DNA from 2 places in the Buttiauxella ferragutiae genome. Region 2 is predicted to be linked to the other one. Evidence: predicted binding sites of a transcription regulator. Region 2 holds the regulator's gene; the other holds the start of a gene.
What was found. Region 2 encodes PurR, which represses purine synthesis genes. Its sites were predicted from a motif close to CANGCAAACGTTTGCNTG; they were not measured.
Positions count from the first base shown of each region.

Region 1: the regulator PurR is predicted to act here: its motif matches at 2,085-2,102, upstream of epd (erythrose-4-phosphate dehydrogenase).

Region 1 is NZ_CP093332.1:793,875-797,803, forward strand. Features, by position in the region: gene glpX (class II fructose-bisphosphatase) at 1-735, shown strand, start outside; gene MNO13_RS03680 (MltR family transcriptional regulator) at 751-1,260, shown strand; gene MNO13_RS03685 (nucleoside/nucleotide kinase family protein) at 1,257-1,964, shown strand; gene epd (erythrose-4-phosphate dehydrogenase) at 2,282-3,301, shown strand; gene pgk (phosphoglycerate kinase) at 3,351-3,929, shown strand, end outside.
Region 2 is NZ_CP093332.1:2,482,731-2,486,659, forward strand. Features, by position in the region: gene punR (DNA-binding transcriptional activator PunR) at 1-831, shown strand, start outside; gene purR (HTH-type transcriptional repressor PurR) at 870-1,895, opposite strand; gene cydH (cytochrome bd-I oxidase subunit CydH) at 2,191-2,280, shown strand; gene sodB (superoxide dismutase [Fe]) at 2,334-2,915, opposite strand; gene MNO13_RS11435 (C40 family peptidase) at 3,047-3,901, opposite strand.

The sequences.
Region 1 (3,929 bases), 1.7 Mb from region 2:
GATATCGCCGTTGACCCCATCGAAGGCACGCGCATGGTGGCGATGGGGCAAAACAATGCGCTGGCGGTGATGGCCTGCGCACCGGTTGGTACCTTGCTGCATGCCCCCGATATGTATATGAAGAAAATCGTGGTGGGCAAGAAAGCCAAAGGGGTGATTAGCCTTGCGGCAACGCTCGCAGATAACCTAAAAAATATTGCCAACGCGCTCGGCAAACCGCTGGAGCGTTTGCGGATGGTGACCCTCGATAAACCCCGCCACCAGGCAATAATTGCCGAAGCTACAAGCCTGGGCGTGAAAGTGATTGCATTACCGGATGGTGACGTGGCTGCAAGCGTGATGACTTGCTTGCTGGATAATCAATACGACGTGATGTACAGCATTGGCGGCGCACCAGAGGGCGTAATTTCTGCCTGTGCGGTGAAAGCATTAGGTGGCGAAATGCAGGTGGAATTAATGGATTTCTGCCAGGCAAAAGGGGAGACGCCTGAACATCGCCAAATTGCTGATTCTGAGCAACGCCGCTGCCGTGAAATGGGCGTCGAAATCAATCGTATTTACAGCCTTGATGAAATCGTCAAAAGCGACGAGGTATTATTTTCCGCAACCGGCGTAACCGGCGGGGATATTTTGCAGGGAGTGCGCGAAGAAGGTGATGTTGTACGCACTCAAACGCTCTTGATTAATGGTATAGAGCGTACCTGTAATATTATAGACTCTTTACATCACCTCTAATGTACTGAGCTATTAATGACCACCTTGAACGAAGATGAAGTACTTGAACAACTGGAAGCGCAAAGTGATTTGGCCTCATTTATGAGCGTCGCGCACGATATTTTGCTTTCCGGCATCAGGCAATTTCTACCTTCGTTATTTGTTGATAATGATGAAGAGATCGTTGAGTACGCGGTTAAGCCTTTGCTTGCCAGAAGTGGGCCGCTGGATGATATCGACGTTGCGCTGCGCCTGATTTACGCGCTGGGGAAAATGGATAAATGGCTGTATGCCGATATTACCTGTTTTTCCCAGTTCTGTGATTTTGTGCAACACAGCAAAGTGGCAATTCAGTTTCATGATGACGTCACTTACGATTTTATTGCGAACCTCAATTCGATTACCCAAAACGCGACATTGTTTAATGCAATAAAAAGCATGAAGTATTCGGATTTCTCAATCTATTCCGAAGCGCGTTATGGCGGCTTAGTGAAAACGGCGTTATCTCTGGCGGTGACTTCATTATTGAAGGAGCTAGTCTGGTGAAAGTCACATTAATTATTAATGGATTAGAGACACAAGCCTGTTTTAAAGAACAAGAAGTCGAAGCGTTACATAAGCCTTTATTAAAGCAACTCGCCGCAAAGCAAAAGCAATTACAGCGTCGGCTGGTGGTATTTTTGGCGGCTCCACCCGGCACCGGTAAGTCAACGCTGGTGGCGTTTTGGGAATATTTGTCTTCGCTCGATCCGGCATTACCTGCGATACAGGCTTTACCGATGGATGGCTTCCATCACTACAACGAATATCTGCTTGCGAACAATCTCAAGCAACATAAAGGCGCACCGCAAACGTTTAATATTCAGAAGCTAACTGGTGCATTGCAGGATCTGCAAAAGCCTGGCAGTCGCTGGCCGCAGTACGATCGTAATCTGCACGATCCGCTGGAAAATGCGATTACCGTTGAAGCGCCCATTGTGGTGGTTGAAGGCAATTGGCTGCTGCTCAATCAGCCAGAGTGGCAGGCATTGCGCCCCCTTTGCGATTTTTCTGTGTTTATCGCTGCTCCTGCGGAATTGCTTTCCGAACGATTGATTAGCCGAAAAATACGTGGCGGCTTGAGCCGTGAGCAGGCGGAGGAATTTTTCCACGCCACTGATGGGCCGAATGTTTTACGTGTGCTCGAAGGAAGCCTGTCTGCCGATATGCAGTTAGTTATGGATGAGCAGGGTGGCTATCATCTCAATTGATACCGGCAGGGTCGTGTGAACGACTCTGTGGTATTTCCATTATTCCTGCTGATAGCTGGTTGTTATTCATTCAACGTGGGTTTCTTGTTGCATTTATTCCATCAAATTTGTGACGTATGTCAGAAGATCGGTTGCCTGTCATGGGGTAACGTTCCATTTATTCCCCGTATCGCTTAACATGGCTGAAGCGTTTCAGTCGAATAAATGTTCGACAATTAAGCAAACAATTGCAGTTTCGAGAGTGCGAGGATTCCCCTCAGACGATTGCTGGATTACTCTGTCAGCCACTTAGTCTCAGGGATTCTGGCAGGAGAGATATGACCGTTCGCATAGCAATTAATGGCTTCGGTCGCATTGGGCGCAACGTGGTACGTGCATTGTACGAATCCGGTCGCCGTGCGGAAATTACCGTCGTAGCAATCAATGAACTGGCTGATGCTGCGGGCATGGCGCATCTGTTGAAGTATGACACTAGCCATGGTCGTTTCGCCTGGGACGTTCGTCAGGAACGCAACCAGTTATGGGTAGGTGATGACACCGTCCGTATTCTGCACGAACCGGATATTGCTGATTTACCGTGGCGTGAACTGGGCGTGGATGTGGTGCTGGATTGTACCGGTGTGTTTGGCTCCCGTGCAGACGGTGAAGCGCATCTGGCAGCCGGTGCCAAAAAAGTCCTCTTCTCTCATCCCGGCGGTAACGACCTCGACGCCACCGTGGTTTACGGTGTGAATCATGAAAGTGTGGTTGCTGAACATCGCATTGTTTCGAATGCTTCCTGCACCACAAACTGCATTATTCCTATTATCAAATTGCTTGATGATGCGTACGGTATTGAATGGGGCACAGTGACCACCATCCATTCCGCGATGCACGATCAACAAGTTATCGACGCCTATCATCCAGACTTGCGCCGCACACGTGCCGCCAGCCAGTCTATTATTCCTGTTGATACGCGTCTTGCTGCTGGTATCACACGTATTTTCCCGCAATTTAACGATCGCTTCGAGGCGATTGCGGTACGTGTTCCGACCATTAACGTCACGGCGATCGATTTAAGCGTGACGGTGAAAAAAGCAGTCAATGCTAATGAAGTCAATAGGTTGCTGCAAAAAGAAGCACGTGATTCATTTCATGGTATAGTTGACTATACGGAATTACCGTTGGTCTCGACTGATTTTAACCATGATCCGCACAGTGCCATTGTTGATGGCACACAAACGCGGGTCAGTGGGCAACATCTGATTAAAACTTTAGTCTGGTGTGATAACGAATGGGGCTTTGCTAACCGAATGCTCGACACGACGTTAGTCATGGCCGCAAGTGGTTTCAGGTAAGGCGCATAAAGCGTCCGCAAAACTTTAAGAATCAACGAGAGGATTCACCATGTCTGTAATTAAGATGACCGATCTGGATCTGGCTGGAAAACGTGTTCTGATCCGTGCAGATTTGAACGTACCAGTTAAAGAAGGGAAAGTGACATCTGACGCACGTATCCGTGCATCACTGCCAACTATCGAATTAGCCCTGAAACAAGGCGCTAAAGTGATGGTAACTTCTCACCTGGGTCGTCCGACTGAAGGCGAGTACAACGAAGAATTCTCTCTGCTGCCGGTTGTTAACTACCTGAAAGACAAATTGTCTGCTCCGGTTCGCCTGGCTAAAGATTACCTTGATGGCGTTGAAGTTGCTGCGGGTGAACTGGTTGTTCTGGAAAACGTTCGCTTTAACAAAGGCGAAAAGAAAGACGACGAAACCCTGTCTAAAAAATACGCTGCACTGTGCGACGTATTCGTCATGGACGCTTTCGGTACTGCACACCGTGCACAGGCTTCTACCCACGGCGTTGGCAAATTTGCAGATATCGCTTGTGCAGGCCCGCTGCTGGCTGAAGAGCTGAGCGCACTGGGTAAAGCATTGAAAGAACCTGCTCGCCCAATGGTGGCTATCGTTGGCGGTTCTAAA
Region 2 (3,929 bases):
CGCGTTCCGTCTGCCATTAGTTATACGGTGCGGCAACTCGAAGATTGGTTAGCCGTTCCGCTATTCGAACGTCGTCATCGGGATGTTGAATTAACCCCTGCTGGCGTCTTTTTTCTCAAAGAAGGCCGCTCTGTTATCAAAAAAATGATGACGACACGGCAACAGTGCCAACAGATCGCCAATGGATGGCGTGGTCACCTGGCGATTGCAGTTGATAACATTGTAAAACCGGAGCGAACGCGGCAACTGGTGCTGGATTTCTATCGCCATTTTCCTGATATCGAATTACGTATCTTTCAGGAAGTGTTCAACGGCGTGTGGGATGCGCTGGCGGATGGACGCGTAGAAGTGGCGATTGGCGCGACTCAGGCGATTCCGGTTGGGGGGCGTTATGCCTTCCGTGATATGGGAACGTTGAGCTGGCGTTGCGTGGTGGCTTCCTCGCACCCACTGGCACAGTGCGATGGGACGTTAAGCGATGATGACCTGCGTGCCTGGCCATCGCTAGTTCTGGAAGATACTTCGCGTTCATTACCAAAACGAATTACCTGGCTGTTAGATAACCAGCGCCGCGTGGTAGTGCCTGATTGGGCGTCCGGTTCGGATTGCTTGAGCGCGGGGTTGTGTATCGGCATGGTGCCGTTACATATTGCCAAACCGTGGGTTGCTTCAGGGAAATGGCGCGAATTAACGCTGGATAATCCATTCCCTGACGCGGCATGTTGCCTGACATGGCAGCAAAACGATGCATCGCCAGCGTTGGCCTGGCTGTTGGATTACTTAGGCGATAGTGACACGATGAATCAGGAGTGGCTACAGGAGCCGCTGTAAGTCTGCTGGATGTCGCTTGCGCGACATCCGACACACACTTAGCGGCGATAATCGCGAAACGGGCCATCAGCCACAGAGCGGCGTTCAATCAGACGCGGGTGAACCTCAATCGACTGCGACTCTTCGCGTTTGTTGACGATTCTATCCAGCAGCATATTAAACGCCGTTTCCCCTAGCGAATCTTTCGGCTGGTGGATGGTGGTCAATGCCGGTGAGAAGTAACGCGCGTTGCGCACGTTGTCGTAACCGATAACGGAAATATCCTGCGGCACGCGCAGCCCCATTTCATCAGCAGCGCAAATAGCACCCATCGCCATAATGTCGCCGCCACAGAATACCGCTGTTGGGCGATGAGACTGGCCGATGATCTGCTGCATGGCGCGGTAACCTGATTCAGGTTCAAAGTCACCCTGAACAATCCAGTTTTCCGGAATGGAAATTCCCGCTTCTTCCAGTGCTTTCATAAAGCCTGCGTGGCGGCCGCCACCGGTGTTACGTTCCATTTGCCCGGGAATGGCGCCAATTTCGCGGTGGCCGCGTTCAATCAAATAACGTCCAGCAAGATAACCGCCGTGGAAAGCGTTATCGACCACGGAGTCGGTGAAATCGGCACGAGCCTCGCCCCAGTCCATCACCACCATAGGGATGTGACGGTACTCTTCAAGCATGGTGAGCAATGATTCAGGATATTCAGAGCACATCACTAACAGGCCATCGACTCGCTTTTGTGCCATCATCGATAAGTAAGCGCGCTGCTTTTCAAAGTTGTTGTGCGCGTTGCCCAAAATCAGGGTGTAGCCTTTTTCAAAGCAGCTATTTTCCACCGCTTCGATTATCTCGGCGAAATAGGGTGCTTCACTGGAAGTGGCAAGCAGACCAATCGTTTTGGTGTGATTAACTTTCAGGCTTCGTGCTACGGCGCTTGGCGAGTAGTGCAATTCTTTAATTGCTGCCCACACCGCATTGCGCGTTTCTTCCGCCACAAAACGGGTTTTGTTAATCACATGTGATACGGTTGTAGTGGAAACGTTTGCGCGCTTCGCCACGTCCTTGATTGTCGCCATTAAAATTCACTCCGGGCTATATCGTAAACCCTTGATTGCTATTATGTTAAACGTTTGCGTACGCTGACTCCACAGGCAACATGATGGTTGCAGGTATGCCGGGATTGCGACATAAAACGGGAGGAGGGCATTGAATTGACGATACGCAACAAATTAGCGAGGGATTTTGGCCTATCCAGGCGAAAAGTGGAAGAGGGAAAATTGATATCAGATTAAAACCTGGAGGATTTTTATCTCTGGTTGTGGGAAAATCACCCTGACACATCGATTGTATGGATATAAAAGGAGTTTAATGATGAGCACCGATTTGAAATTTTCAATCACGACGACGGTAATTGTTTTGGCTTTGATTGTTTTCGGCGCACTAACTGCCGTACTGCACTGATTTTTACGCTTTGATCAAGATGGGCCGCAAATCGCGGCCCATTTACTTTTGCATTAAGCTGCTAAATTCTTCGCAACAAATGCCCAGTTCACCAGCGCCCAGAAATGCTCAAGGTAGCCAGCACGAGCATTGCGGTAGTCGATGTAGTACGCATGTTCCCACACATCCACAGTCAACAGCGGTTTAGCTGCAGTCGTCAGTGGGGTGCCAGCGTTAGAGGTAGAAACAATCGCTAATGCGCCATCTTCCTGTTTAACCAGCCATGTCCAGCCAGCACCGAAGTTCTTGATAGCAGCATCAGTAAATTGCTGCTTGAACTCAGCGAAGCTACCAAAAGATTTATTGATGGCTTCCAGCAGTTCGCCAGTTGGCTCGCCGCCAGCATTTGGTGCCAGGCAGTTCCAGTAGAAAGTGTGGTTCCAGACCTGAGCGGCGTTGTTAAATACGCCACCTTCGGAAGTACGAACGATCTCTTCGAGGGTTTTACCCTCAAACGCGCTGCCTTTAACCAGATTATTCAGGTTAGTGACATAGGTTTGATGGTGTTTACCGTAATGGTATTCCAGGGTTTCGGCGGAGATATGCGGTGCTAAAGCATCTTTTGCATACGGTAGTGCAGGTAGTTCGAACGACATTGCTAACTCCTTATTATTGTTTACATCTAGACAACACTTTTAGTGCGGGTTTAGGGTAACAAATTGAAAGGGTAAGCAAAAGAGGAACACGCCTGCCCAATGAAGGGCAGGCGCAGATTTTCGACGAATTTTTAACGAATGGTTTTGGAAGTCATGACACGTTTAGCGCCAACATAGTGGCGTTGCCAGTAATCTTCGCTCAAGGAAGTGATTTGGATATCCCTGCCAGAACGTGGAGACTGAATGAACTTACCGTTGCCTACATACACGCCTACGTGATCCGCAGTGCCGCGACCTTGTGTACGGAAGAATACCAGGTCACCTGTTTCCAGCTCACCACGATCCACCGAAGAGGCATCACGCAGGTGATACATTTCGTTAGCAGTGCGTGGAATACGGAACTTCACCAAATCTTTATAGGCGTAATAAACCAGACCGCTGCAATCGAAACCGGTACGCGGTGAAGTCCCACCCCAGCGATACGGTTTGCCAATCTGGCCCATCAATTTGTTCATCGCCGTTTTCTGTGCTTTTTGCACCCGGACTTTATGCGCAGCGGCAATCGTCGTTGGTTGCTCTGCTTTGACTTTCACGCAATGCGTTTTATAACCTTTACGAGGTTTACTGCATTTTTCGGTGAGAGCAACAGGCTGGACTTTCGCGAGCTGAGAGGATTTTTTGCGGTCTTTACTGGCAAGATTTTTTGTTTTAGCACTGCTGGAGTTTTTAGCGGTTTTACTCGTTGAGGCAGTGGTTTCTTTTTTCTTGCTGGTTGTTTTGGAGGTGGTGTTGGTTTTCTTGCTGGCGGTAGTGGTTTTATCTTTACTCTTACTGCTCTTTTCTGTGCTCTTGGTTGTGCTTTTCACAACGTGCGCTTTATGCGCCGCCACGGGACGAGCGTGCTCAGACGCCTGCGTCAATGGTGTATACGGCAAGGTAAATAGCAGAGCACAGAGCGTGATAGAAATTTTTGTTATCCGCGCCACTCGACAATCCCCTGGTTAAAATGAATGC